4 regions of the Streptomyces sp. WM6372 genome follow, and region 3 is predicted to be linked to each of the others. Evidence: riboswitches for the same ligand, from Rfam matches in the RefSeq annotation. Region 3 holds a riboswitch; each other region holds the start of a gene.
The links. A riboswitch is a leader RNA that binds a small molecule or an ion and turns the genes downstream of it on or off. The one in region 3 is predicted to bind cobalamin.
Positions count from the first base shown of each region.

Region 1: it holds a riboswitch for cobalamin, as region 3 does, so the genes downstream of both, ADK52_RS10615 (energy-coupling factor ABC transporter permease) here and ADK52_RS33430 (CoA-acylating methylmalonate-semialdehyde dehydrogenase) in region 3, are expected to answer to the same signal.
Region 2: it holds a riboswitch for cobalamin, as region 3 does, so the genes downstream of both, cobN (cobaltochelatase subunit CobN) here and ADK52_RS33430 (CoA-acylating methylmalonate-semialdehyde dehydrogenase) in region 3, are expected to answer to the same signal.
Region 4: it holds a riboswitch for cobalamin, as region 3 does, so the genes downstream of both, ADK52_RS00180 (CbtB domain-containing protein) here and ADK52_RS33430 (CoA-acylating methylmalonate-semialdehyde dehydrogenase) in region 3, are expected to answer to the same signal.

Region 1 covers NZ_LGDB01000115.1:200,533-207,548, forward strand. The annotation lists gene ADK52_RS10585 (YncE family protein) at 1-395, shown strand, start outside; gene ADK52_RS10590 (EF-hand domain-containing protein) at 484-696, shown strand; gene ADK52_RS10595 (PadR family transcriptional regulator) at 766-1,302, opposite strand; gene ADK52_RS10600 (energy-coupling factor ABC transporter ATP-binding protein) at 1,358-2,188, opposite strand; gene cbiQ (cobalt ECF transporter T component CbiQ) at 2,194-2,943, opposite strand; gene ADK52_RS10610 (energy-coupling factor ABC transporter substrate-binding protein) at 2,947-3,345, opposite strand; gene ADK52_RS10615 (energy-coupling factor ABC transporter permease) at 3,351-4,043, opposite strand; cobalamin riboswitch at 4,072-4,266, opposite strand; gene ADK52_RS10620 (AMIN-like domain-containing (lipo)protein) at 4,378-4,878, opposite strand; gene ADK52_RS10625 (SsgA family sporulation/cell division regulator) at 4,996-5,403, opposite strand; gene ADK52_RS10630 (hypothetical protein) at 5,603-5,908, opposite strand; gene ADK52_RS10635 (L-serine ammonia-lyase) at 6,170-7,016, opposite strand, start outside.
Region 2 covers NZ_LGDB01000149.1:40,815-47,830, forward strand. The annotation lists gene cobN (cobaltochelatase subunit CobN) at 1-3,381, opposite strand, end outside; cobalamin riboswitch at 3,414-3,552, opposite strand; gene ADK52_RS12740 (cobalamin biosynthesis protein CobG) at 3,692-5,068, shown strand; gene ADK52_RS12745 (precorrin-8X methylmutase) at 5,065-5,712, shown strand; gene ADK52_RS12750 (precorrin-2 C(20)-methyltransferase) at 5,709-7,016, shown strand, end outside.
Region 3 covers NZ_LGDB01000227.1:115,302-122,317, reverse strand. The annotation lists gene ADK52_RS33440 (DeoR/GlpR family DNA-binding transcription regulator) at 1-641, opposite strand, end outside; gene ADK52_RS43180 (MDR family MFS transporter) at 983-3,538, shown strand; cobalamin riboswitch at 3,615-3,800, shown strand; gene ADK52_RS33430 (CoA-acylating methylmalonate-semialdehyde dehydrogenase) at 4,134-5,633, shown strand; gene ADK52_RS33425 (acyl-CoA dehydrogenase family protein) at 5,638-6,786, shown strand; gene ADK52_RS33420 (enoyl-CoA hydratase/isomerase family protein) at 6,783-7,016, shown strand, end outside.
Region 4 covers NZ_LGDB01000001.1:27,528-34,543, forward strand. The annotation lists gene ADK52_RS00155 (ATP-binding protein) at 1-1,036, opposite strand, end outside; gene ADK52_RS00160 (sigma-70 family RNA polymerase sigma factor) at 1,206-2,102, opposite strand; gene ADK52_RS00165 (aspartate aminotransferase family protein) at 2,240-3,592, shown strand; gene pucL (factor-independent urate hydroxylase) at 3,823-4,740, shown strand; gene ADK52_RS00175 (histidine phosphatase family protein) at 4,744-5,196, opposite strand; cobalamin riboswitch at 5,196-5,350, shown strand; gene ADK52_RS00180 (CbtB domain-containing protein) at 5,387-5,599, shown strand; gene ADK52_RS00185 (CbtA family protein) at 5,630-6,385, shown strand; gene ADK52_RS00190 (class F sortase) at 6,661-7,016, shown strand, end outside.

The DNA.
Region 1 (7,016 bases), on a different contig from region 3:
CGGACGGCATGTGGGTGCTCAGCGGGGACAAGTTCGACATCCCCAAGCTGCTGCCCACCGGGAAGGGCACGCACGGCCTGTACGTGAGCCGCGACTCCAGGGAGATGTACATCTCCAACCGGGGCGAGGGCAGCATCTCCGTCTTCGACTTCAAACAGAACAAGCTCACGAAGAAGTGGGAGCTGCCGGACGGCGGCAGCCCGGACATGGGCGGTGTCTCCGCCGACGGCAAGGTGCTGTGGCTGTCGGGGCGCTACAACTCCGAGGTCTACGCGATCGACACGGCGACCGGTCGGCAGCTCGCCAAGATCCGGGTGGGCGGCGGCCCGCACGGCCTGGCCGTCTACCCGCAGCCGGGCCGCTACTCGCTCGGCCACACGGGGATCTTCCGCTAGGCCACGGCGCCGGGACCCGCGGGAGGGGCGGGGCCCGGCTGCCGCTACCCTTGGCCGGTCAACAAGCACCGAGAAGGGGTGGATCCCAGTGGCTGACATCGAGAGCGCGCGGGCGACGTTCGGCAAGTTCGACGCGGACGGTGACGGCTTCGTCACGGCGGACGAGTACAGCGCGGCCATGAAGGCGATGGGCGACGCGTTCGTCACCGGCGCCGTCGCGGACGCCGTGATCGCCGCCAAGGACGCGAACGGCGACGGCCGCATGAGCTTCGACGAGTTCTGGGCCGCCCTGAACAAGTAAGAGCCAGCCAGCCCTTGCGCAGAGCCCCCGCACCGCCCTCCTGTCGGGCGGGCGGGGGCTCTGCGCCGGTCAGCCCATGTCCTCGACCTCGGCCAGGGCCTCCTCCAGCCAGCGCAGCCAGAACGTCTCCAGGCCGGTGCCGCCGTGCAGGACGAGCCGCCGCAGCCGGTCCTCGTCGGAGTCCCGCCCCGGCGGGAAGTCCTTCTCCTCGATGGCCTCGTAGACCGCCAGCTGCCTCCGGTGCAGCTCCAGGTGGCGCCGCAGCTCCGCGGCCAGCCCGTTCGGCCCCACCACGGCGGCCGCCCGGATGCGCAGCAGCAGCGGATCCCGGATGGCCTTCGGGTCCTGCATCTCGCCGACCCACCGCGCCAGCTCCGCGCTGCCGGCGTCCAGGACCTCGTACTGCTTCTTCTGCCCCCGTACGGGCACCTCGCTGGGCAGCGCCCGGATCAGCCCCGCCTCCTCCAGCCGGCCGAGCTCGCGGTAGATCTGCTGGTGCGTCGCGGACCAGAAGTACCCGATCGACTTGTCGAACCGCCGCGTCAGCTCCAGCCCCGACGAGGGCTTCTCCATCAGGGCGGTGAGGATGGCGTGCGGCAGCGACATGCCGCCATCCTAGGGATGGAGACCCGGGGCATGGAGAACCGAGGCATGGAGACCCCTACTGCCAGGCGGACAGGGCTTCCGGGGTCTTCGGGCCCGGGGCCTGCGGGGCCAGGAGGGCGCGGGCGCGGAGGAAGGACGCCACCGCCGGGGACCAGGCCTGGCGCAGTCCCGCCGCGGCCAGGAGCCGCGGATCCGACAGGAGGGTCTCCGCCGGGCCCGTGCGGATGCCCGACGGGGTCAGGACCGCCGCGTCGTCGGCCCAGCGGACCGCCAGGTCCACGTCGTGCGTGGCCATCACCACCGTGGTGCCGGCCGCGCGCAGCCCCGCGAGGACGTCCAGCAGGCGCTCCTGTCCGTCGGGGTCCAGGCCCGCCGTCGGCTCGTCCAGGATCAGCACCCGCGGGGCCATCGCCACCGCCCCCGCGATCGCCGCGCGCTTGCGCTGGCCGTACGAGAGAAGGTGCGTCGGGCGGTCCCGCAGCGTCGTGATGTCCAGCGCGGCGAGCGCCGAGTCCACCCGGGCGCGGACCTCGTCCGCCGGCAGCCCCAGGTTCATCGGGCCGAACGACACGTCCTGCTCCACCGAGGCCGCGAACAGCTGGTCGTCCGGGTCCTGGACCACGAGCTGCACCGCCGTGCGCAGGCGGGTCAGCCCCGCCCGGTCGTACGAGACCGCCGCGCCGTCGAGGCGCAGCGACCCCGAGCCGGGCCGCAGGCCCCCGCTCAGCAGCCGCATCAGCGTGGTCTTCCCGCTGCCGTTGCGGCCCAGCAGGACCAGCGCCCGGCCCCGCGCGATGGAGAAGTCGACGTCGGCGAGGACCATCGGGCCGTCCTCGTACGCGTAGCCGGCGCCGGCCAGTTCGACCAACGGGTTCAACCGGTCCAACGGGTTCACGGGTAAAGCCCCTTCAGGGTGAGGGTCAGGGTGATCAGTGCCGCCAGGAGGGCCCCCGACGCCGCCAGGAACCGCCACGACAGGGCCGCCTCCGGTACGAGGACCCGCAGCGAGCCGTCGTAGCCGCGGCCGGCCAGCCCCTCCTGGAGCCGCGCCGCGCGGTCGAAGGCCCGTACGAAGGAGGTCGCGGCGAGCCCGGCCAGCGAACGCCACACCGCCGCCCGCCCGGACTGGCCCAGACGGGCCGCCTGGGCGCGCCGTACCTGGGCCATCGAGTCCAGCAGCAGGAAACCGATGCGGTACATGACCAGGGCCACGTCCACCACCGGCGCCGGGACCCCGGCCCGGACCAGCCGGGGCAGGACGTCCGAGACGGGCGTCGTGAAGGCGAACAGCAGCACCCCGAGGGAGGCCGCCGAGGTCCGCAGCAGCAGCTCCGCGGCGTGCCGGGGGCCGTCGGGCGCGAGTGAGACGAACCCGGCCGGGCCGCCGACGGCGACGAGCAGCGGCAGCGCGCCGGTGAAGCAGAAGCCCAGCGGGATCCGGAACGCCCGCCACAGCTGACGCCCGGCCACGCCCGCCGGGCCGAGGAGCACGGCCAGCGTGGCGGCGGCGACCAGGGGCCCGCCGGGCCAGGGCGGCAGGCACACGGCGGTGACCGTCAGACCGAACCCCAGCAGGGCTTTTTCCAGCGGATGGCGGCGGCGCCACCGACTGCCGTGCGCCGCCACGTCGATCGGCAGCACCGCCTACGACTCCGCGGTGGGGCCGGCGGCGGCACCGGCGGCACCAGTGGCACCAGCGGCACTCGCGGCGCCCGCGGCAGTGGCACCAGTGGCAGCGGCGGCAGCGGCAGCGGCCTGGCGGCGGCCCTTGCGGACGCCGAAGTAGTACGCGAGAACGCCCGCGCCCAGTGCCGCCTGGAGGGCGAACAGCGCCGACTCCACCTCCCCGGAGGGGGGTTCGTACAGCGGCGAGAACCAGGGCTCGTAGTCCGGTTTCAGCTCGGTGATCGCCGTCTCCGCCTGCGCGTCCGCGCCCGTGAACGGCTCCTCCTTGCCCTCGCCCATCCCCAGTGCGATCGGCAGTACCGCCAGTGCCGCCACCAGGAGCAGCAGCAGGCCGTTGATCTTCGTGTTCCGGCTCATGCCCATCAGACCGCCGCCTTCCGCTCGCTGCGACCGCTCAGCTTCGCGACGCCCAGCCGGACCAGGTCCGACTTGCTCGACTGCATCAGCAGCCGCATCACGAGCACCGTCAGCAGCCCCTCGCTCACCGCGAGCGGGATCTGGGTCACCGCGAAGATGCCCCCGAACTTCGCGAGGGCGCCCGGGAACCCGCTCCCCGGGTCAGGGAAGGCCAGCGCCAGCTGCACGGAGGTCACGCAGTAGGTGACCAGGTCGGCGAAGAAGGCGCCGAAGAAGACGGTCACCATCAGCGGGACGTCGAAGCGCTTCAGCAGCAGGTACACCCCGTAGCCCGCCCAGGGCCCGGCGATCGCCATCGAGAAGACGTTCGCGCCGAGGGTGGTCAGCCCGCCGTGCGCCAGCAGCAGCGCCTGGAAGAGCAGGGTGATCGTGCCGAGCACCGCCATGATCGGCGGCCGGAACAGGATCGCCCCGAGTCCGGTTCCGGTGGGGTGCGAGCAACTGCCCGTCACCGAAGGGATCTTCAGGGCGGAAAGGACGAAAGTGAACGCTCCGGACGCCCCGAGCAGCAGCGTGCTCTCCGGGTTCGCCTTCACCTCGCGGGTGAGGGCGCGGACACCGTGGACGACGAACGGAGCGGACGCGGCGCCCCAGGCGACCGCGTGCAAAGGGGGCAGGAACCCCTCGGCTATATGCATGAGTGGGGAGACCTCTCCAGCACCTCGTGGATGGACAACGCGCCCCGGCCGGTCTCCTGGCTCACGGGTGCTGATGCCCTGGCTCCGCCTTCCCGGGCGGTGCGGAACTTCCCGCGCCGCCCAGTGGCCTCCCGCGGGATGGAGCCGGACTTCCCGTTCACAGTGGCGAGGGCCGCACCGGTTCTCCACCGGTTTCCCGAACACCAAGGCCAGATGACCTTAGTCGGACGGACGGACCGGCACCAACCCGGCCCGAACGGTTCCGAACGGGTGCGGTCCGGCGGCGGCGCCGCCCGGGCCCGTACGAGGCTCCGGCCCGAGCGGCGGCCACGACCTAGCGGCAGACGTTGCGGTGCGCGACGTCCAGTACGAACCGCTCGGGCCCGTGCAGCGTGAAGGAGCTGACGGAGGGTTTGGCGCCGAAGGCGGCGCCGAAGGTCACGTACCCCTCGAAGTCGCCGGTCAGGGCGAGGCCCTTCAGTTGCGGCAGGTGGATCCTGACCAGCTTCGGCCCGCGGTACGTGCCGGCGCCCGTGCGGTCGTGCGCCGCGGCGGGATGCAGCCGGATCTCCAGGAAGTACTTCCCCGTCAGCGGGACGGGTGCGCCGGACCCGTCGTGGACCAGCCGGGGGACGCGGGTGACGGTGGCCCGGGGAACGTATCCCCGCAGGTCGATGACGATGCGGTCGTACGTGCAGTGTCCGCCCCAGCGGGCGTTCACGACGAGCGGCGTGGGCCGGACGGCGGCCGAGGCCGGCGCGGCGAGGGTGATCCCGGCGGTGAGCAGCGCACCTGTGGCGAGTGCCACGAGCTGCCGGCGGTGGAGGTGATTCATGACGTCCCCCTGATTCTTCGGAGGCGGGGACCGGTGTCACTGCTGAGGACACTCCCGGCGGGCTCATGGTTGCACCCAAACCGGAGCAAACCAAAAGAAACAGCCCTGAATCCTCCGCTACCGGGGGAGGAGGGTGCTGAGCTCGGCGTCGAGGTCGTAGTGCCGCCGCTCCTCGCCCCGCGGCACCAGCCCGACCAGCCGCCGGCACAGCGCCCGTACGTCCTTCGCCCGGGCGGACACCACGCAGCTCTGCGCGCCGTTGCTGAAGGCGAGGAAGACCCGAGGCTCCCCGCCCCGCCACCGCGGCCACACCTGGACGTCCCCCTCGCCCGTCGCGCAGATCTCCCCGTCGAGCAGCAGGTCCCGGGAGAACACCCAGCGCGCCAGGTGCATCCCGGCCCCCCGGAAGTCGAGCGCCAGCTCGTAGGGCCGGTCGCGGCGGTACGTGAAGGCCCCGCACACCGGCACGGGCTCGGGCGAGGCCTCCAGCCGGAGCGGGAGGACGCGGTACTCGATGCCGTCCATGCGCTGCGCCTCTCTGTCGTGTCCCGGCCGGGCGGCTTGCGGGCCCTCCCGGGCAAGCTAGCCCACCCCCCGGCCGCCCCGGCGGGCCGAAGGTCCCGACCCCGGGGGCCGCTGGGCCCGTCTTCTCACAGGAACGGGGACGGGAACGCGAAGGGGCCCGCCCTCCGGGGGGAAGGCGGGCCGCCGCGTCACCGGTCCGTTACGGGACGGGGTTGAACACGAACGAGCCGTTGGACTGCCCGATGGCGGTGAAGCCGGCGCCGTTGGCCTGGGCGCCGTTGCTCTGGTTGGACGCCCCGGAGCCCGTGGCGACCTGCTGGGTGGTGGAGGAGTTGCCGAGGTTGCCGCCGGCGACCCCGCTGCCGAGGATCTCGGCGACGGCGGCGTCGGACGAGACGCCCGCACCGGCTCCGTTGTCGGCCTGGGCCGTGCCGGCGAAGAGCGCGACGGCGAAGGGGAGCGCTGCGACGGCCGCCAGGACGCGGATGCTGCGGTTGCTTGCCATGATGAGGTCCTCCAGTGCACAAAAAGGCTGCGGTCCAAGGCGGTTGGCCGACCGCCGGGGGTGTGGCCGCGACGTCACGTGATCACCATGGCGCATGTGATCATCGAGAAACCAGCCCGCAGCGGAGGGTTCGCCCTCAAGCGTGATCAACTCCCCGCAAACCTCAATTGGCCTGCGATTTCACCGTGTTGTGGAACGCCGGAGGGGCCCGGCGCGCACCGCGCCGGGCCCCTCCTCCGTCATGCGTGCCGGATCAAGGCATCAGCATTCGATGACGTTGACGGCCAGGCCGCCGCGGGCGGTCTCCTTGTACTTGACCTTCATGTCGGCGCCGGTCTCCTTCATGGTCTTGATGACCTTGTCGAGGGAGACCTTGTGGCTGCCGTCGCCGCGCATGGCCATCTTGGCCGCGGTGACGGCCTTGACCGCCGCCATGCCGTTGCGCTCGATGCACGGGATCTGGACGAGGCCGCCGACCGGGTCGCAGGTCAGGCCCAGGTTGTGCTCCATGCCGATCTCGGCCGCGTTCTCCACCTGCTCTGGGGTGCAGCCCAGGACCTCGGCGAGGGCGCCCGCCGCCATCGAGCAGGCCGAGCCGACCTCGCCCTGGCAGCCGACCTCGGCGCCGGAGATCGAGGCGTTCTCCTTGAAGAGCAGGCCGATCGCACCCGCTGCCAGCAGGAAGCGGACCACGCCCTCCTCGTCGGCGCCGGGCACGAAGTTCACGTAGTAGTGCAGGACCGCCGGAATGATGCCCGCGGCGCCGTTCGTCGGAGCGGTGACCACCCGGCCGCCGGCCGCGTTCTCCTCGTTCACGGCCATCGCGTAGAGGGTGATCCACTCCATCGAGAGCGCCTGCGGGTCACCCTCGGAGCGGAGCTTGCGGGCGGTGTTCGCGGCCCGGCGCCGGACCTTCAGCCCGCCCGGCAGGATGCCCTCGCGCGACATGCCGCGCGCGACGCACGCCTGCATGACCCGCCAGATCTCCAGCAGGCCCTCGCGGATCTCCTCCTCGGTGCGCCAGGCCTTCTCGTTCTCCAGCATCATCGCGGAGATCGACAGGCCGCTCTCCCGGGCCATGCGCAGCATCTCGTCGCCGCTGCGGAAG
Region 2 (7,016 bases), on a different contig from region 3:
CGTCGTGGCGTCGTAGCCGAAGAGATAGTCGACCGTCGCGGCCAGCTCGAAGGCGCCCTTGTAGCCGTGGCGGCGCATCGCCTCGATCCACTTCGGGTTCACCACGCGGGCGCGGAAGACGCGGCTGGTCTCCTCGACCAGGGTCCGGGTCTTCACGGTCTCGGGACGCGTGGAGTCGCCGATGTACGCCTCCGGGGCCGTGCCGCGCAGGGCGCGGACCGTGGCCACCATGCCGCCGTGGTACTGGAAGTAGTCGTCCGAGTCGGCGATGTCGTGCTCGCGGGTGTCCGTGTTCTTCGCGGCCACCGTGATCCGCTTGTACGCGGTCTCCATCTCCTCGCGCGCCGCCCGGCCCTCCAGGCCGCGGCCGTACGCGTAGCCGCCCCAGACCGTGTAGACCTCCGCGAGGTCGGCGTCCGTACGCCAGTCGCGGGAGTCGATCAGCTGGAGGATGCCGGCGCCGTACGTGCCCGGGCGCGAGCCGAAGATACGGGTCGTCGCACGGCGCTCGTCACCGTGGACGGCCAGGTCGGCTTCCGCGTGGGCCCGGATGTAGTTCTGGTCCGCGGGCTCGTCCAGGCCCGCCGCCAGCCGGACCGCGTCGTCGAGCAGGCCGATGACGTGCGGGAACGCGTCCCGGAAGAAGCCCGAGATGCGGAGGGTGACGTCGATGCGGGGGCGCCCGAGTTCTGCGAGGGGGATCGCTTCGAGCCCCGTGACGCGGCGCGAGGCCTCGTCCCAGACCGGGCGGACGCCGAGCAGGGCGAGGGCCTCGGCGACGTCGTCGCCGGAGGTGCGCATCGCGCTCGTGCCCCACAGGGACAGGCCCACGGAGGCCGGCCACTCGCCGTTGTCCGTGCGGTAGCGGGTGAGGAGGGAGTCGGCCAGGGCCTGGCCCGTCTCCCACGCGAGGCGGGAGGGGACGGCCTTCGGGTCCACGGAGTAGAAGTTCCGGCCCGTGGGGAGGACGTTCACCAGGCCCCGCAGGGGGGAGCCCGAGGGGCCCGCCGGGACGAAGCGGCCGTCCAGGGCCGAGACCACGTGGGCGATCTCGTCCGTCGTGCCGGCCAGCCGCGGGACGACCTCGCGCGCGGCGAAGTCCAGTACGGCCGCCACGTCCGCCGAATGCCCGGCGGCGACCGAAGCCACCGCCTCCGGAGCCCAGTTCGCGTCCTCCATCGCCTGGACCAGCGCGCGGGCCGCCTCCTCCGCCTCGTCGGCGGTCGTCCGGGTGGCCGCGGACTCGTCCAGGCCGAGCGCCTCGCGCAGGCCGGGCAGGGCCGTCGTACCGCCCCAGATCTGGCGGGCGCGCAGGATCGCGAGGACCAGGTTGACCCGGGCCTCGCCGGTCGGCGCGCCGCCCAGGACGTGCAGGCCGTCGCGGATCTGGGCGTCCTTGACCTCGCACAGCCAGCCGTCGACGTGCAGCAGGAAGTCGTCGAAGCCGTCGTCGTCCGGGCGCTCCGCCAGACCCAGGTCGTGGTCGAGCTTCGCGGCCTGGATCAGCGTCCAGATCTGGGCGCGGATGGCCGGCAGCTTCGCCGGGTCCATCGCGGAGATCTGCGCGTATTCGTCGAGGTGCTGCTCCAGGCGCGCGATGTCGCCGTACGACTCCGCGCGCGCCATCGGCGGCACCAGGTGGTCGACCAGGGTGGCGTGCACGCGGCGCTTGGCCTGGGTGCCCTCGCCCGGGTCGTTGACCAGGAACGGGTAGATCAGCGGCAGGTCGCCGAGCGCGGCGTCCGGCGCGCAGGCCGCGGACAGCCCGGCGTTCTTGCCCGGCAGCCACTCCAGGTTGCCGTGCTTGCCCAGGTGGATCATCGCGTCGGCGCCGAAGCCGCCGTCCTCCGCGCGCGCCTGGATCCAGCGGTACGCGGCCAGGTAGTGGTGCGAGGGCGGCAGGTCCGGGTCGTGGTAGATCGCGATCGGGTTCTCGCCGAAGCCGCGCGGGGGCTGGATCAGGATGAGCAGGTTCCCGCGGCGCAGGGCCGCGAGGACGATGTCGCCCTCCGGGTTGGCCGAGCGGTCCACGAACATGTTGCCCGGGGCCTCACCCCAGTGCTGCTCCACGCTGCCGCGCAGCTCGGCGGGGAGCTCGGCGAACCACCGCTTGTAGTCGGCGGCCGGGATCCGGACCGGGTTGCGGGCCAGCTGCTCCTCGGTCAGCCAGTCCTGGTCGTGGCCGCCGGCCTCGATCAGGGCGCGGATCAGCTCGTCGCCGTCGCCCGAGACGAGGCCCGGGATGTCCTCGACGGGGCCGAAGTCGTAGCCGCCCGCGATGAGGGTGCGCAGCAGTTCCACGGCGCTGGCCGGGGTGTCGAGGCCGACCGCGTTGCCGATGCGGGAGTGCTTGGTCGGGTACGCGGAAAGGACGAGCGCGACCTTCTTGTCGCGGCGCGCGATGTGCCGCAGCCGGGCGTGCCGCACGGCGATGCCGGCGACGCGGGCGGCGCGCTCGGGGTCGGCCACGTACGCCGGCAGCCCGTCCTCGTCGAACTCCTTGAAGGAGAACGGGACGGTGATCAGGCGGCCGTCGAACTCGGGTACGGCGACCTGCGTGGCGGCGTCGAGCGGGGACAGGCCCTCGTCGTTCTCCTCCCAGGCGCTGCGCGAGCCGGTCAGGCACAGGGCCTGCAGAACCGGGACGCCGAGGCCGGCGAGCGCGCCCGCGTCCCAGGACTCGTCGTCGCCGCCGGCCGAGGCCGTCGCGGGCTTGGTGCCGCCGGCCGCGAGCACCGTGGTGACGATCGCGTCCGCCGACTCCAGCTCGGCGATCAGCTCCGGCTCGGGGGCGCGCAGGGAGGACACGTACAGGGGTACGGGGGTGCCGCCGGTCTCCACGATCGCGTCGCACAGGGCGTGCACGAAGGCGGTGTTGCCGCTCATCTGGTGGGCGCGGTAGTAGAGCACCGCGATGCGCGGCCCGTACGGGCGCACCGGGGTGCGCTCCAGGGGGCCCCAGGTGGGCGCCGCGGCGGGCGGCTCGAAGCCGTGGCCGGTGAGCAGCACGGTGTCGGAGAGGAACCGGGCCAGCTGGTCCAGGTTGGCGGGGCCGCCGTGGGCGAGGTAGCCGTGCGCCTCGGCCGCGATGCCGATCGGGACCGTCGAGGCCTCCATCAGCTGGGCGTCCGGGGCCTGTTCGCCGGTGAGGACGACCACCGGGCGGGTCTGGGTCGGCGCCAGGAGCAGGTCGAGGCCTTCCTGCCAGGCGCGCAGGCCGCCGAGGAGGCGTACGACGACCAGGTCGACGCCGTCGAGCAGGGCGGGGAGGTCGTCGAGGGGAAGGCGGGAGGGGTTCGCGAACCGGTACGGCACGGGGCCGTCCGCGGCGGCGCGGGCGCTGAGCAGATCGGTGTCGGACGTCGACAGCAGCAGGATCATGCGGCGGCATGCCTTCCTCGGGGTTTCCGCGCCCCGGGCAGTGTGGACAGCGGGAGTTCCTGACTCACCCGGCGGATCGCTCCGCGGGGTTCACAGTGGCGGGACCGCGCCGGATTCGCACCGGGCTTCCTCCCAGCGGGCCACGTGGCTCCGCCGGTGGTCATCTTAGGTGGCGTTCTCCCTGGCCGGGAGTGGGGGTGGCCCGGGCGCGGGGAGCGGATCCGGGCAGGTCGGGCGGAGAGTGGGGCGCAGGGGGCGGGTGGTGACGGACACAGCTCGGGGTCGGGGAATCGTGGGTATGCTCGCCGCCATGCCGCCCCAGCCCCCTTCCGCCGCATCGCGGGACGAACCGGTCATACGTGACCGCGGTGACGCCTGCCCCGGTGCGCTGCGGCTGCACGCGGCGGACGACGGGCACCTGGCCCGGATCCGGATACCCGGCGGGATGCTCGACGCGGACGCGGCCCTGCTGCTGGCCGATGCGGCGGACCGGCTCGGCGACGGGCACATCGACCTCACCTCGCGCGGCAACGCGCAGCTGCGCGGACTCGGTGCGAGCTGCGGCGGCGAGCTGCAGGCCGTGCTCGTGCGCGCCGGGCTGCTGCCCGCGCCCACCCACGAGCGGGTCCGCAACATCGTCGCCTCGCCGCTGACCGGCCTGGACCGGCGCGGCCTGCCCGACGTGGCGCCCTGGGTCGCGGAGCTGGACCGGCTGCTGTGCGCGAGCGCGCCGGCGGCCGGACTGTCCGGACGCTTCCTGTTCGCCCTCGACGACGGCCGCGGGGACGTGACCTCGCTCGCCGCCGATGTGAACCTGGCGGCCCTCCGGGACGGGGGCCGGGCCCTGCTGTGGACCGCCGGCGCGGCGGACGCCCTGCTCGTGGCCGCCGCCGATGCGCCGCGGGCCGCGCTCGTCGCGGCCTCGTACTTCCTCGACGCCGTCCGCCGGGCCGGCACCCGGGCCTGGCGGGTCGCCGAGCTGCCCGCCGAACAGGCGCTGCGTTCCGATGAGTTGGGTGCTCGGCTGGCCGCCGCCGGCATCTCCGCCTCCGTCGTACGGGGGCCGGCCGCCCTGCGCGGACCGGCACCCGAACCCGGCGTGGTCGACGGCCCCGACGGCGCCGCGGCGCTGAGCGTGTTCGCGCCGCTGGGGCGCCTGACCACCGCGCAGTGGCGCCGGCTGGCCGGGCTCACGGGCCGGCTCCGCCTGACCCCCTGGCGCGGGATCGTCGTCCCCGGCCTGCCCGCCCACGCCGCCGGCGGCGCGCTCGCCGGGCTCGCCGGGGCCGGGCTGGTGACCGGCGCCGACGATCCCTGGCGGTCCGTCACCGCCTGCACGGGGCAGCCCGGTTGCGCGAAATCCCTGGCGGACGTACGCGCCGACGCGCGTGCCGTCGTAGCGCAGCAGGGGCAGGCGCAAGTCCAGGCCCAGGACCAGGACCAGGCCCAGGACCAGACGCACGCGCCCGTGGAGGCGACCCGCCCGCTGCCCGTGCACTGGTCCGGCTGCGAACGCCGGTGCGGGCACCCCCGCGGCACCGCCTGGGCGGACGTGGTCGCCACCGCCGACGGGTACGACCTCTGCGCGCCCGGCCGAGCCCCGCGCCGCGGTGTCCCGGCCTCCGAACTTCCCGCGGCCCTCGCGGCCGTACGCCGCACCACCTCCCACGACGCAGCGAAGAAATGAGCGAGTACACAGTGTTCGAGTACGAGAAGGACGGCGCGGCGATCTACCGCCAGTCCTTTGCCACGATCCGCGCCGAGGCGGACCTCTCCGGGCTGCCCGCCTCCGTCGCCCAGGTCGCGGTGCGCATGATCCACGCCTGCGGAATGACCGACCTGCCCCAGGACCTCGGCTACACCCCGGACGTCGTGCTCCGCGCGCGGGCCGCACTGAACGCGGGCGCGCCGATCCTCTGCGACGTGCAGATGGTCGCCAGCGGCGTCACCCGCAAGCGGCTGCCCGCCGGCAACGAGGTGATCTGCACCCTCTCCGACCCCGCCGTGCCGGCCCTCGCCGCCGAGATGGGCACCACGCGCAGCGCCGCGGCCCTCGAAGTCTGGCGCGACCGCGGCCTGCTGGAGGGCTCCGTGATCGCCGTCGGCAACGCGCCCACCGCGCTGTTCCGGCTGCTGGAGATGATCGAGGAGGGCGCCCCGCGCCCCGCCGCCGTCATCGGCGTCCCGGTCGGCTTCATCGGCGCCGCCGAGTCCAAGGACGCGCTCGCCGCCCACGGCTCCGGGCTCGACCACCTGATCGTGCGCGGCCGGCGCGGCGGCAGCGCCATCGCGGCCGCCGCCGTCAACGCGATCGCGAGCGAGGAAGAATGAGCACGGGAACGACCTCCGGGAAGCTGTACGGCGTCGGGCTCGGTCCCGGCGACCCCTCCCTGATGACACTGCGGGCCGTCGAGGTGATCGCCGAGGCGCAGGTCGTCGCGTACCACAGCGCCCGCCACGGCCGCTCGATCGCCCGCTCGATCGCCGCGAAACACCTGCGCGCCGACCACATCGAGGAGCCGCTGGTCTATCCGGTCACCACCGAGACCACCGACCACCCCGGCGGCTACCAGGGGGCGATGGAGGAGTTCTACGAGGAGTCCGCCGCCCGGCTGGCCGCGCACCTCGACGCCGGCCGGACCGTCGCCGTGCTCGCCGAGGGGGACCCGCTCTTCTACGGCTCGTACATGCACATGCACAAGCGGCTCGCCGACCGGTACGAGGCCGAGGTGATCCCCGGTGTGACCTCGGTGAGCGCCGCCGCGGCCCGCCTGGGCACCCCGCTCGTCGAGGGCGAGGAGGTGCTGACGATCCTGCCCGGCACCCTGCCGGAGGAGGAGCTCACCGCCCGCCTCGCCGCCACCGACTCGGCGGTCGTGATGAAGCTCGGCCGTACTTTCCCCGCCGTACGCCGGGCCATGGAGGGCAGCGGCCGGCTGGCGGAGGCCCGGTACGTGGAGCGCGCCACCATGGCGGGGGAGCGGACCGGCGTCCTCGCCGACACCGACCCCGACAGCGTCCCGTACTTCGCCGTCGCCGTGGTGCCCAGCCGCGTCGGCAACCCGGGCAGCGTGCCGTCCGGCCCCGGCGGGGTCGTGGTCGTCGGCACCGGCCCGGCCGGACCGCTCTGGCTCACCCCCGAGACGCGGCGGGCGCTGGCCGACGCCGAGGTGCTCGTCGGGTACACCACGTACCTGGACCGGGTCCCCGTGAAGCCGGGCCAGGTGCGGCACGGCTCCGACAACAAGGTCGAGTCGGAGCGCGCCGAGTTCGCGCTCGACCTCGCCCGCCGCGGCAAGCGCGTGGCCGTGGTCTCCGGCGGCGACCCCGGCGTGTTCGCCATGGCCACCGCCGTGCTGGAGGTCGCCGGGCAGCCGGAGTACAAGGACGTGCCCGTACGGGTCCTGCCGGGGGTGACCGCCGCCAACGCGGCGGCCGCCGCGGCCGGAGCCCCGCTCGGCCACGACTACGCCACCATCTCCCTGTCGGACCGGCTCAAGCCCTGGGAGGTCATCGCGGAGCGGCTGCGCGCCGCCGCCGCGGCGGACCTGGTGCTCGCCCTGTACAACCCGGGCTCGCGCAGCCGGACCTGGCAGGTGGCCCAGGCCAAGGAGCTTCTGCTGGAGCTGCGTTCG
Region 3 (7,016 bases):
CTGGCACCGAACTTGCCGTGGTGCCCGATGAAGATCCGTCTGCGGGAGACCTCCAGTGCCTTCGCCTTGACGTCGGCCACCACCGGATCGGGGGTGGTGAGGCCGCAGTCCCGGGAGATGCCGTTCGATCCCAGGTAGGCCAGGTCGATGACGAAGCCCGAGAGCATCGCACAGGCCCACGAGCCCACGCTGGCCAGCGTCCGGGCGCGGACCCGGCCGCCCAGCAGCAGGGTGGTGTGCGGAGAGTCGGCCACCGCCGCGGCCGTCGACAGCGAGGCGGTGACCACGGTGAGCGGTCGGTCGGTGGGCAGCAGGGTGGCCAGCAGCTGCGGGGTGTACCCCTCGTCGATGAAGACGGTTTCCGCCCCGCCGAGCAGTCCGGCGCCCTGCGCGGCGATCCGGCGCTTGTTCTCGACGTGGCGCGTCACGCGCTGCGCCAGGTTGGTCTCGAAGCCGGCGCTCTCGACCGGGTACGCGCCCCCGTGGGTCCGGCGGACCAGCCCCCGGCGCTCCAGTTCGCTCAGGTCCCGGCGGATCGTCTCCGGCGCCACCCCGAGGTCCGCCGCGACGCCGGCGACCTCCAGTCGCCCCTGCTGCCGGGCCAGGGTGAGCAGCCGCTGGTGGCGTTCCTCTGATCGCATCGGACGTACCTGCCCTTCCCCAGCCCGTTCGGGCACCGGCGGCCCGAACGGGCCCGCCAAAGATTTATACCGCCGGGCGTGAGCCGCGCACCGGCCCGTTCAGGGCATGTGATGGCCCGGATGCGCCCGTTCCGGAAGGGGCGGAACAGCACGTCGGAGACGTCCGCTTGGTCATTCCGGGCGCTGGAGGCGCCCGTTCGGCGCATTCGGGTGCCGGATCTGATGCGGGCCCGGCCCCGCGTCGAGGGCGGCGTCCGCGCAGGTCGCGCTCGTACGAGCAGTCGGGAATCGATCGGCCCGATCTCCCCACCACTGCCGGATCGTTGGCCTACCCTTCCCCCGTGGACCAGCTGATCGCCGAAGACCCGACCCGTATCGGCCCGTACCGACTCATCGCCCGGCTGGGCGCCGGCGGGATGGGTCTGGTCTATCTGGGCCGCTCCGAGGTCGGCCGTACCGTCGCCGTGAAGGTGGTGCAGGCCGAGTACGCCGGCCACCCCGAGTTCCGCAGGCGCTTCGCCCGCGAAGTGGCCGCCGCGCGGCGGGTGGGCGGCAGTTGTACGGCGGCCGTGCTCGACGCCGATCCCGAGGCCGCGATCCCCTGGGTGGCGACCCAGTACATCCCCGGCCCCGACCTGCACGCCGTCGTCGCCGAGCACTTCGGGCCGCTGCCCGGGCACTCCGTCCACACCCTCGCCAACCGCCTCGCCCTCGCCCTCCAGGCCGTGCACGAGGCGGGCCTGATCCACCGCGACCTCAAGCCGTCCAACGTCCTCGTCACCGTCGACGGCCCCCGCGTCATCGACTTCGGGATCGCCCGGGCGATGGACAGCCTGGCCGAGGAGCACAGCCTGCACACCCGCACCGGCATGCTGATCGGTTCCCCCGGTTTCATGTCGCCGGAGCAGGTCCGCGGTCTCGAACTCACCCCCGCCAGCGACGTCTTCTGCCTGGGCGCCGTCCTCGTCTACGCCGCCACCGGGCGCCTCCTCTTCGGCGCCACGGAGACCGGCCTGAACGCCCACCTCTTCCGGGTCGCCGAGGAGGAGGCGGACCTGACCGGCGTACCGGAGACGCTGGTCGGCCTCGTACGGGAATGCCTGCACAAGGACCCGGCCCGGCGGCCGAGCCCCCGGGAAGTGGCCGAGCGTACGGCGGCGGATCAGGGGACGGATCAGGCGGCGGAGTGGCTGCCGGGCGCCGTACTGGCGCAGCTCGGCCGCCATGCCGCCGAGCTGCTCGACTACGCCCCGGTGATCCCCGCCCAGGCTCCGGCCCCCGAGCGGATGCCCGTCCCGCAGGACCAGCGGCGGGACCAGCCGCCGCCCCTGCCGCCCGCCTACGCCCCGACGCCTCCCGCGCCCTTCGATCCCGCGCGGGGATTCGGGCCGCCCCCGGGCGCGCCCCCGAGCGCCTGGCCGCTGATCCCGCCCCAGGCCTCCCCTTCCGGTCAGGAGCCCGCGCACCCCAAGCGCTGGTGGGGGCTGGCGGTGATCGCGCTGGTGCAGTTGCTGGTGTTCCTGCAAGCGGGGAACTTCAGCGTCGCCCTTCCGGGTGTGCGGGCCGACCTGGACGTGTCCGCCGATGGCATGCGGACGATGGTCGGCGCCTACGGCATCGCCTTCGGTGCGGTGCTGCTGTTCGGCGGGCACATCGCGGACGTCGTGGGACGCAAACAGACACTGATCGTCGGTCTGCTCGGCTGCGCGGCCGCCTCGGCGCTCGGCGGATCGGCCGGTGAGTCCGGCACGCTCGTCTGGGCCCGCGTCCTCCAGGGCGTCTTCGGCGGGCTGCTGACACCGGCCGCGCTGTCCCTGGTGGCCACGGGCTTCACCGACCCGAAGGAACGCGGCAGGGCCTTCGGGATCTACGCCGCGATCGCGGCCGGAGGCACGGCACTCGGGACGGCCGAGGGCGGATGGCTGGTCAACGCCCTGAGCTGGCGCGGCTCGCTGTACGTCGGGGTTCCCATCGCCGTGATCGCGCTGATCGGCACGCTCGCCCTGGTGCACGAGCGCCCGGGCCGCACCGCCGGCCACTTCGACGTACCGGGCGTGCTGCTCGGCTCCGGCGGGGTCACCGCCCTGATGTACGGACTCGGCGAGGCCCAGCCGCGCGGCTGGGCCACCCCCCTGGTCCTGGTCCTGCTCGTGGGGGGCGTCCTCCTGCTCGCCGGTTTCCTGTGGCGGCAGTCCGCGGCATCGAACCCGCTCCTCCCGGCGTACGTCTTCACGGACCCGAACCGCGCGGGCGGTCTCCTCGCCGTGCTCCTGGCCGGGGTCGGCACCTTCGCCCTGTACCCGGTCGTGGGCTACTACCTCCAGGTCGTCCTGGGCTACGACCCGGCCACGGCCGGAGAGGACTTCCTCCCCCTGGTCGCCGCGATCGTGGTCGGCTCCACCCAGGTCTCCGCCCGACTGCTGCCCCGCGTCGCGCCCCGCGTCCCGATCCTGGCGGGCCTGGCGCTCACGGCGGTCGGGCTGTTCCTGCTGACCGGCCTGAGGTTCGAGGGTTCGTACGCGACCGGGGTGCTGCCCGGCATGCTCCTCGTCGGCCTCGGTATCGGCGTGGCGTTCGTCCCGATCTTCGCCACCGTGACCGGCGCGGTCGCGGCGGAGCATTCCGGGAGAGCCGCGGCGGCCCTCTTCACGGCCCAGGCACTGGGCACGGCGATCGGCGCGGCAGTGTTCGACACCGTGCTTTCCGGCCGGGTGGGCCGCCTGGGCGCCGGGTCGGTGATGCCTCGGATGATCGAGAAGGAGCTGTTGCGCGCCCAGACCGCCAACTTGTGGTGGGCGGCCGGCAGCGTGGTGCTCGCGGGTCTGGTCGCCGGCCTGATGGTCCGGTCCCGGGGCCCCCGGGACGGCGCACGGCCTGCCTCCGCGGCAGGCGGCTGATCGGGCCCGCGTTCACCCGACGCGGTGGAGGTGGCCGGACTTCCGGTGGAGGGGGGTGGACTTACTAGGACGTCCAACTATATGTTCGTGACAGAGCCCGCGGTGCAGGGAAGCCGGTGTGAATCCGGCGCGGTCCCGCCACTGTGACCGGGGAGCGTGTTGTCCAGCAGGTCAGGCCACTGACGGGGAGATCCGTCGGGAAGGCCGGACGGCGCGCGCTGATCCGGGAGTCAGGATACCGGCCGTGGGGTGTTCCGTGTTGTCCACGAGGATGGAGAAGACACGCATGGCACCGGTACGTGACCACGGCCCTGGTGATCCGGCGGAGTTCGCGAAGTACGCGGCCATGACCGCGCGTTCGTAGCTCACCGAAGGCATCCGCACCCGCGCCTGCACCCGCTTGCCGCTCAGGCATGAGCTTGCGCAGGCGCATCCCCCTCCGCACCCGCATCCGCGCCGGCCCCCGCAACCCGCCCCGCGCCTGCTGCCTTCGCTGTCCCGCGGCCCGCCCGGCGGCGGCGCGCACCACGACCGGTGCCGCCCCGCCGGCCCGCCGCGCCCTCCTCGGATCCCACCTGACGAGAGCAGGCTTCCCATGGTCCGTGAACTCACCCACTTCATCGGCGGAAAGCACACCACCGGGACCTCAGGTCTCCACGCCGACGTGTACGACCCCAACACCGGAGCCGTCCAGGCCCGCGTTCCCCTGGCGGGCCGCGCCGACACCGAGGCGGCCATCGCCAACGCCGAGGAGGCACAGGCGGAATGGGGCCAGTGGAACCCGCAGCGGCGTGCCCGCGTCATGCTGCGCTTCCTCCAGCTCGTCGAAGGCGAACGCGAGGCACTGGCCCGGCTGTTGTCCGCCGAGCACGGCAAGACCGTCGCCGACGCCCACGGCGACCTCCAACGCGGGCTGGAGGTAGTCGAGTTCGCCGCCGGAATTCCGCACCTCCTCAAGGGCGAGTTCACCGACAACGCCGGCTCCGGCATCGACGTGCACTCGCTGCGCGGCCCGCTCGGGGTCGTCGCCGGGATCACCCCCTTCAACTTCCCCGCGATGATCCCGCTGTGGAAGGCCGCACCAGCCCTCGCCTGCGGAAACGCCTTCATCCTCAAGCCCTCCGAGCGGGACCCCTCCGTACCGCTGCGCCTCGCCGAGCTGTTCCTGGAGGCCGGGCTGCCGCCGGGCGTGCTCAACGTGGTCAACGGCGGCAAGGAGGCCGTCGACACCCTCCTGGAGGACCCGCGCGTCCAGGCCCTCGGCTTCGTGGGTTCCACCCCGATCGCCGCGCACATCTACGCCACCGCCGCCGCCCACGGCAAGCGCGCCCAGTGCTTCGGCGGCGCCAAGAACCACATGATCGTGATGCCGGACGCCGACCTCGACCAGGCCGCCGACGCCCTCATCGGCGCCGGCTACGGCTCGGCCGGCGAGCGCTGCATGGCGATCTCCGTCGCCGTCCCCGTGGGCGAGGAGACCGCGGACGCGCTGGTGGCCAAGCTGACGGAGCGCATCTCCGCCCTGCGCATCGGCACCTCCGACGACCCGGACGCCGACTTCGGCCCCCTCGTCAGCCGGGAAGCCCTCGACCGGGTCAACCGCCACGTCGGCATCGGCGCCACCGAGGGCGCCGAACTCCTCGTGGACGGACGAGGGTTCACCCTCCCCGGCCACGAGAACGGCTTCTTCGCCGGAGCCTCCCTCTTCGACCGGGTGACCCCGCAGATGCGGATCTACCGCGAGGAGATCTTCGGCCCGGTGCTGTGCGTCGTACGGGCCGCCGACTACGAGGAGGCCCTGCGCCTGCCCAGCGAGCATCCGTACGGAAACGGCGTGGCCATCTTCACCCGCGACGGCGACACCGCCCGCGACTTCACCCGCCGCGTCAACACCGGCATGGTCGGCGTCAACGTCCCCATCCCGGTCCCCGTCGCCTACCACACCTTCGGAGGCTGGAAGAAGTCCGGCTTCGGCGACCTGGGTCAGCACGGTCCGGACGCCATCCGCTTCTACACCCGCACCAAGACCGTCACCTCGCGCTGGCCCTCCGGGGCCAAGGAGGGCGCGAGCTTCACCATCCCGACGATGGGATGACGCCGTGACCACGACCCTGCTCACCAAGGACCAGCTCGCCCTGGCCGAGGTCACCCTCGACTTCGCCCAGGAGCAGCTCGCCCCGCACTCCCTCACCTGGGACCAGGACAAGCACTTCCCCGTCGACGTACTGCGCCGCGCGGCCGGCCTCGGCCTCGCCGGGCTCTACGTACGCGAGGAGTCCGGCGGCTCCGGCCTCAGCCGCACCGACGGCGTCCTCGTCCTGGAGGTGCTGGCCACCGGCTGTCCCTCCATCGCGGGCTACCTCTCCATCCACAACATGGTCGCCTGGATGATCGACCGGTACGGGGACCAGGACCAGCGCGCCCGCTGGCTGCCCGGCCTCTGCGCGGCCGAAACCCTGGGCAGCTACTGCCTGACCGAGCCCGGGGCGGGTTCGGACGCGGCCGCCCTGCGCACCCGCGCCCAGCGGGACGGCGACGGCCACTACGTACTGACCGGCGTCAAGCAGTTCATCTCCGGCGCCGGCGCCTCCGACGTGTACGTCGTCATGGCCCGCACCGGTGGGGACGGCCCGGCCGGCATCTCCGCCTTCGTCGTCGAACGCGGCGACCGCGGGCTCTCGTTCGGCCCCAACGAACGCAAGATGGGCTGGAACGCCCAGCCCACGCGGCAGGTCGTCCTCGACGGGGTGAGGATCCCCGCCGGCCGGCGGCTCGGCGCCGAAGGGGACGGCTTCCGCATCGCCATGAACGGCCTCAACGGCGGCCGCCTCGGCATCGCCGCCTGCTCCCTCGGCGGCGCGCAGAGCGCCCTCGACCGCAGCCTCACCCACCTCGCCGACCGGGAGGCGTTCGGCGCGCGGCTGCTCGACGCGCAGGCGCTGCAGTTCCGGCTGGCCGACATGGCCACCGAACTGACCGCCGCCCGCGCCCTGGTCCGTACGGCCGCCGAGGCGCTGGACCGCGGAGACCCGCAGGCGCCCCAGCTCTGCGCCATGGCCAAGCGCTTCGCGACCGACACGGGCTTCACCGTGGCGGACCGGGCCCTGCAACTCCACGGCGGATACGGCTATGTGAGCGAGTACGGCATCGAGAAGATCGTCCGCGATCTCCGGGTGCACCAGATCCTGGAAGGAACCAACGAGATCATGCGTGTCATCGTCGCCCGCGCCCTGACGGAGAACCTGTGAGGGCGGCCGCGGTGGAAGAGGACCGGCACGTCCTGGTCCGTGTCGAAGGCCACGCCGGCCACCTGACCCTGAACCGGCCGGGCGCCCTCAACGCCCTCAGCCACACCATGGTGCTCCGCATCGAACAGGCGCTGACCGCCTGGGAGAACGACGACGCCGTGCACACGGTCGTGATCTCCGGAGCCGGAGAGCGCGGCCTCTGCGCGGGCGGGGACATCCGCTCCATCCAC
Region 4 (7,016 bases), on a different contig from region 3:
CCGCGCCCGCTCGGGCCAGGTAGCTCTCCCACAGTGCGGTCCTCGCGCGGTCGTCGGGAGGGCCGATCGGCAGCACGTAGTCGAACCGGCCGTGCCGCAGGAACGCGGAGTCGAGCGTGGTCACGTCGTTCGTGGCGCAGACGAGCAGCCGCCCGTCCTGGCCCCGGAACCGGACGATCGCCTTGAGCAGTTCGTTGACGACGCCGACCGCGGTCGCGTCCGCGCCGCTCCGGGTCCCCGCGATCTCCTCGACCTCGTCGATGAAGACCAGGACGTGGTCGAGCCGGGCGATCTCGTCGAAGCGCCGGTTCAGCCCGCTCGCCAGCCCGTATTCGGCGGCCAGCCGGGCGGGGAACAGTTCGAGGAAGGGCCATCCCAGACGGCTGGCTATCGCGTGCGCGAACGTGCTCTTGCCGGTCCCGGGCGGACCGAACAGCATCACCGCCCGCGGCAGCTCCACTCCGTGCTGGGTGGCCAGTTCGGGGTGGGCCAGCGGCAGGACCAGGCGCCGCTCGATGAGCTGCTTCTCCTTCTGCATGCCCACGACCTTCTGCCACAGTCCACCGGGCGGCAGCTCCGCTCCGAGCGACGAGAGCATGCTGACCGCCTGAGGCGTCACCCGCCCGCGCTTCTCGAAGAAGACCAGGCCCGGACGGGCGCCGAAGCCGCAGTTGTGCAGGGCGGTGGCCCCGGTCTCGCCGTCGGGCAGGACCGCGTGCACCGTTCGGACGCCACCGGCGAAGAGCCGGTGCTCCAGAGCCGTGATCAGGTCGCTGCCCAGCCCCTGGTGCCGCCAGGCGGACGCCATGCTGATGCGCAGGATCCACGCCCGGTCACCCTCCACCCTGCTCACCGCGGCGCCGACCACCACCTCGTCCGCGGTGGCCACCACCGCCGGGTGGAGGGCCTGGAGGGCCGCCACGACGTCCGAGAGCGGGAAGAGAGGTGGCTCTTCGGTCCTGCTGCTCTCCGCATCGACGCGGACCACCGCTTCGAGGTCGTCCTGGGCGTAGTCCCTGACACGCCAACCCGTCATGATCAGCTCCGCGTGTTCGGCCGTACTCCCATCATCGGCCGATGTGCGCGCCCGCCGCGCGGCAAGGGCCGCGCGGCGGCCACGACGTGCTCGGAACGTGTGCGTCCCGGAGTCCTGGGCGGTGTCCGGTCGGTTCTGAGTCGACGTGTGCCGATGCGGGGTTCTGAGGTCAGCCGTCCAGGGTGGGGCCCAGGTCGATCCGGGCGAGGCGTTCGGGGTCCGTGAGGATGTCGAGCGCGACGATCTTTCCGTCCTTGACGGTGAACGCCATGAGCGACAGGGGTTTGCCCTCCGCCATCGCGAGTGCCCCGGGGAAGCCGTTGACCAGGACCGGGACGGCGGCCGCGGCGAAGCGGGCGAAGGTGATCGCGTTCGAGGCGACGTCGGTCGCGCCGCGCCGGACCGCGCTGGGGCGCAGTGTGCCGCCGTCGGAGCGGGCCACGACATCGGGGTCGAGGAGGTCGACGAGCGCGTCGAGGTCCCCGCCGCGGGCGGCGGTGAGGAAGGCCTCCACCACCTCGCGGGTGCGCACCAGGTCGAGGTCGGGGACGGGCGCGGCGCCCTCGACCCGGCGCCGGGCGCGGCTGGCGAGCTGCCGCGTGGAGGCGGAGGTACGGCCGAGCACCGGGGCGATCTCGTCGAACGGGACCGCGAAGAGGTCGTGCAGCACGAAGGCCAGCCGCTCGGCCGGGGCCAGCGTCTCCAGGACGACCAGCAGGGCGATGCCCACGGAGTCGGCGACGAGTACCTCGCGCTCCGGGTCGATGCCGGAGAGCCCCGTCACGACGGGGTCCGGCAGCCGGACGTACCCGTCCTGGTCGTACAGCGGATCCTCGCGCCGCGAGGTGCGCGAGCGCAGCATGTCCAGGCACACCCGGCCGACGACGGTGGTCAGCCAGCCGCCCAGGTTCTCCACGGCGGAGACGTCCGAGCGGCTGAGCTTCAGCCACGCCTCCTGTACGGCGTCCTCCGACTCGCTGAGCGAACCCAGCATCCGGTAGGCGACGGCCCGCAGGTGGGGGCGGTGCTCCTCGAAGCGCCGGGCCAGGGTGTCCTGCTCGCTCACCTGTCACGTCCTCCCGTCGTGATCGTCACATGCACACGAAGACGCTAACCGGATGCCGCATCGCCGGAGCGGTGTTTCACGTGAAACATCGTCCGCCCCTCCCCGGGGTCCACATCATGGACAACTACGCTCGGAACATGAACGCAGAAGCCGCCGACGTGCTCGCCGCCGTGAAAGACGCCGACCGGAAGCACGTTTTCCATTCCTGGTCGGCGCAGGAGCTCATCGACCCGCTCGCCGTGGCCGGGGCCGAGGGCTCGTACTTCTGGGACTACCAGGGCAACCGCTTCCTCGACTTCTCCAGTGCCCTCGTCTACACGAACATCGGCTACCAGCACCCCAAGGTGACCGCGGCCATCCAGGAGCAGGCGGCCAAGCTCTGCACCGTCGCCCCCGGCTTCGCCGTCGACGTCCGCTCGGAGGCGGCCCGGCTGATCGCCGAGCGCACGCCCGGCGACCTCGACAAGATCTTCTTCACCAACGCGGGCGCCGAGGCCGTCGAGAACGCCGTACGGATGGCGCGCTTGCACACCGGCCGGCCCAAGGTGCTGTCCGCGTACCGCTCGTACCACGGGGCCACCTCCACCGCGATCAACCTGACCGGTGACGCGCGCCGCTTCGGCAACGACAGCGCGACCGCCGGCGTCGTGCACTTCTGGGGGCCGTTCACCTACCGCTCGCCGTTCTACGCGACCACCGAGGCCGAGGAGTGCGAGCGCGCGCTGCGCCACCTCGAGGACACGATCGTCTTCGAGGGCCCGCAGTCCATCGCCGCGATCATCCTGGAGACCGTCGGTGGCGCTCCGGGCGTGCTCGTCCACCCGGACGGCTACCTCGCCGGGGTCCGCGAGCTCTGCGACCGCTTCGGCATCGTCTTCATCCTCGACGAGATCATGGTCGGCTTCGGCCGCACCGGAAAGTGGTTCGCCTCGGAGCACTGGGACGTCACCCCCGACCTGATCTGCTTCGCCAAGGGCGTGACCAGCGGATACGTCCCGCTCGGCGGAGTCGCCATCTCGGCCGCCATCGCCGAGACCTTCGCGCGCCGTCCCTACCCGGGAGGGCTGACCTACTCCGGGCACGTGCTGGCCTGCGGAGCCGCCGTGGCGACGATCAACGTCATGGAGGAGGAGGGCATCGTCGAGCAGTCCGCCCGTACCGGCGCGGAGCTGCTGGGGCCGGGTCTGCGCGCCCTCGCCGAGAAGCACCCGTCGGTCGGGGAGGTCCGCGGCCTGGGCACCTTCTGGGCCCTGGAGCTCGTACGGGACCGGCAGACGCGCGAGCCGCTCGTCCCGTACAACGCGGCCGGGGCGGACAACGCGCCGATGGCCGAGTTCGGGGCCGCCTGCAAGAAGGGCGGGCTGTGGCCGCTGACCGCCGGCAACCGCATCCACGTCGCCCCGCCCTGCAACATCGGCCCGCAGGACGTGGCCAAGGGCCTGCGGATCCTCGACGAGGCCCTGTCCGTGGCGGACGCGCACATGTCCTGACCTGCACGGATATACGGTCACCCAATCCGTGGGTGCCTGTCTTGGACGTTCCGCGCCATTCCGAACACCACGTGAACGTGCTGGAATCCGAGAGAGCACCTACGGACCGGGATGCACGTCAGTCCCGGGGCGGTCCTCCGTGACCGAACGGCGGGGAGCGGGCCGACCGCTGGACGCCGGGCGTACGGGATCCAGTCAGTCGGACTCCGTGTACCCGAAGGAATACAGCCATGAGCAAGCACGTCCTCGCGCAGAACCAGTACGGCAAGGCCGAGAACCGCATCGTCAAGGTCACCCGCAAGGGATCCGACGGGTCATGGCACGAGATCCGCGACCTCAACGTCTCGGTCGCGCTCCGCGGCGAGTTCCGCGACGTCCACCTGACCGGCGACAACGCCAACTGCCTGCCGACCGACACCACCAAGAACACGGTGTACGCCTTCGGCAAGGAGCACGGCATCGCCTCGCCCGAGGCCTTCGGCGTCCTGCTCGCCAAGCACTTCGTCTCCTCCCAGTCGCCGATCCGCGAGGCGCAGATCCGGATCGAGGAGTACGCCTGGGAGCGGATCCCGGTCCCGACGCGCAAGGAGCAGCACTCCTTCGTCCGCAAGGGCCAGGAGGTGCGCACGGCGCAGATCACGTACAGCGAGACGACCGGCCTCCAGGTCATCTCGGGTCTGAAGGACCTGACCGTGATGAACTCGACGAACTCCGAGTTCCACGGCTACATCAAGGACGAGTACACGACGCTGAAAGAGGCGTACGACCGCATCCTGGCGACCAAGGTCACCGCGCGCTGGGCGCACTCGGCGCTCGCCGCCGACGACGCCGCGTTCGACTGGGACCGGTCGTACAAGAAGGTCCGCAAGAACATGCTGGAGGCCTTCGCCGAGACCTACTCGTACTCGCTCCAGCAGACCCTGAACCAGATGGCCGAGCGGGTGCTCGACAACTGCCCGCGGGTCAACGAGGTACGCCTCAACCTCCCCAACAAGCACCACTTCCTCGTCGACCTGGAGCCCTTCGGCCTCAAGAACGACAACGAGGTCTACTTCGCGGCGGACCGGATGTACGGCCTGATCGAGGGCACCATCCACCGCGACGGCGTGCAGCCGGTGATCGCGACGAGCGACTGGATCGTCGCGTAGCGGCTACTCGTCGAGTGGCCGGCCGAGTTGGAGGTTCCACCGGCCGAGCCGCCCGGTGAGGTGGGTCACCGTGTCCGGCCGTACGTCGAGGCGCCAGAACGCTGCGGCCGGCAGCTCCAGCGCGTGCACCACGCCCGCCCGTACGACGGCCTGGTCGACCACGGCGCGATGCGTGCCGGGGTCCAGGCCGGCGAGTGCGGCGCCCACGCGGGCGATCAGCGCGGTGACGGATTCCCCGCCGGGCGGCGCGTAGCCGGGGTCGGTCAGCCATCGCTGTACGGCGGCCGGATCCTCGGCGGAGACCTCGTCCAGGGTCCGGCCCGCCCATGCCCCCGTGTCCGGGCCGCGCAGGCCCTCGTAACCCGGGCAGGGGACGCCGTGGCCGAAACGTATCTGCCGTGCGGCGGCGTCGAACGGGCGTGTCACGAACTGAACTCGTACCACGGCACTCTTCATAAGGGGAGCGTAAACGCGGTACCGTCTCGGACGACAACCTAAAAAAGACGACGGTATGACGGAAGTACCGGTGAAAATCCGGCACGGTCGCGCCACTGTGAATCCTCCCGGAGGGGGAGGGAAAGTCAGACCCGCCATGTCGTCGCGAGCACCACTGACCGGGACGCGTGTTCCCTCTGGAGGTACTGCCATGGCTCACTCCGCCGTGCCCACGACGGCCCCCGCCGTCGCCCCGATTTCGCTCTCCGCGCTCGCCCCCTGGGCCGTGTTCGTCGGCGTCCTGATGCTGGTCCTGCTCTACCTCGTCGGTGCCGAGCAGGGCGCCACCGCGCTCTTCGAAGGCGACACCGTCCACGAGTGGATGCACGACGGTCGCCACCTCCTCGGCTTCCCCTGCCACTGATCTCCACCTCAGCAAGGGAAGAACCGAACCATGAACCCCATTTCCCCCCGCGTCCTGCTGGTCCGGGGCATGCTGGCCGGTCTGCTCGCAGGCGTGGCCGCCTTCCTCGTCGCGTACGTCCTGGGTGAGTCCAAGGTCGACGCGGCCATCGCCATCGAGGAAGCGGGCCACGCCGCCCACGACCACGGCGAGGAGGCCGCCCCGGTCAGCCGGGCCCTCCAGGCCACGGCCGGCCTCGGCACCGGCACGCTGCTGTACGGGATCGCGCTCGGCGGCATCGCCGCGCTCATCTTCTGCTACGCCCTGGGCCGCATCGGCCGCTTCGGCCCGCGGGTCACGGCCCTGCTGGTCTCGGGCGGCCTGTTCGTCGCCCTCAACCTCGTGCCGTTCCTCAAGTACCCCTCCAACCCGCCGGCCGTCGGAGACCCCGACACCGTCGTCCGGAGGACCACCCTCTACGTCTTGATGATCGCGCTGAGCGTGCTGCTGTCGGCGGCCGCGCTCATCCTGGGCCGGCGCCTGGCGCCCAAGCTCGGGAACTGGAACGCGTCGATCGTGGCCTCGGTCGCCTTCGTCGCGGCGGTCGCCGTCGCCTACGCGTCCCTGCCCGGCATCAACGAGGTCCCGGCGGACTTCCCGGCCGCCCTGATCTGGCAGTTCCGCCTCGCCACCCTGGCCATCCAGGCCGTGATGTGGACGACCTTCGGTCTGGCCTTCGGCGTCCTCGCCGAACGCTCCCTCACCCCGGCCGCCGCCCCGCGGCAGGAGGCGCAGCCCGCGAGCTGACGCCGAACCCGGCAATCCACGGCCCTGACCGCCCCGGCGGCCGGGGCCGCGGTGTTTTCTCCGGTCCACTCGTTCGGTCGTATCTCGCGCAATCCACGGAATGGCGGTGGCTTACCCGTCGCCAGCTGGGAAGACGTCCGCGACGGGACGGCGACACGCCTGTGACGCGGCGTCACTCTCCGGCGTTGTAAGCGGTACTGACGGGCAAGGAGAGGGTCCACTGCTCTCAGGAGTCCCGGCCGCCGGAGCCGGGGACCGGATCGGGAGGGAAGTCCATGGCCCGCGCCAAGTGGGTGGTCGGCGTGCTGACAGTGGCTCTGCTGGGAGCCGGCGTCGGCATGCTGCGGAGCACCGAGGGTGCCCGGCCCGCGGCGGCCACCGCCGCCGACGCGCTGCCCTCCCGCGCGCTGGGTCTGTCCGGCCACCGCCGGCTCGTCGAGCAGCTGGAGCATGCCGGGCAGCACGCACCGGGCAAGGGGGCCCGGCCCGCGCGCGCCGCCGCCATCACGCCGCTGCGGGTCTCGCGGCCACTGCGGCTGCGCATCCCGAGCCTGGGCATCGACCTGCCGCTGGGCGGGGACGCCGAGGAGGCCGCCTGGGACCACGACAGCCCGGCCCCGGGCTCGGCCGG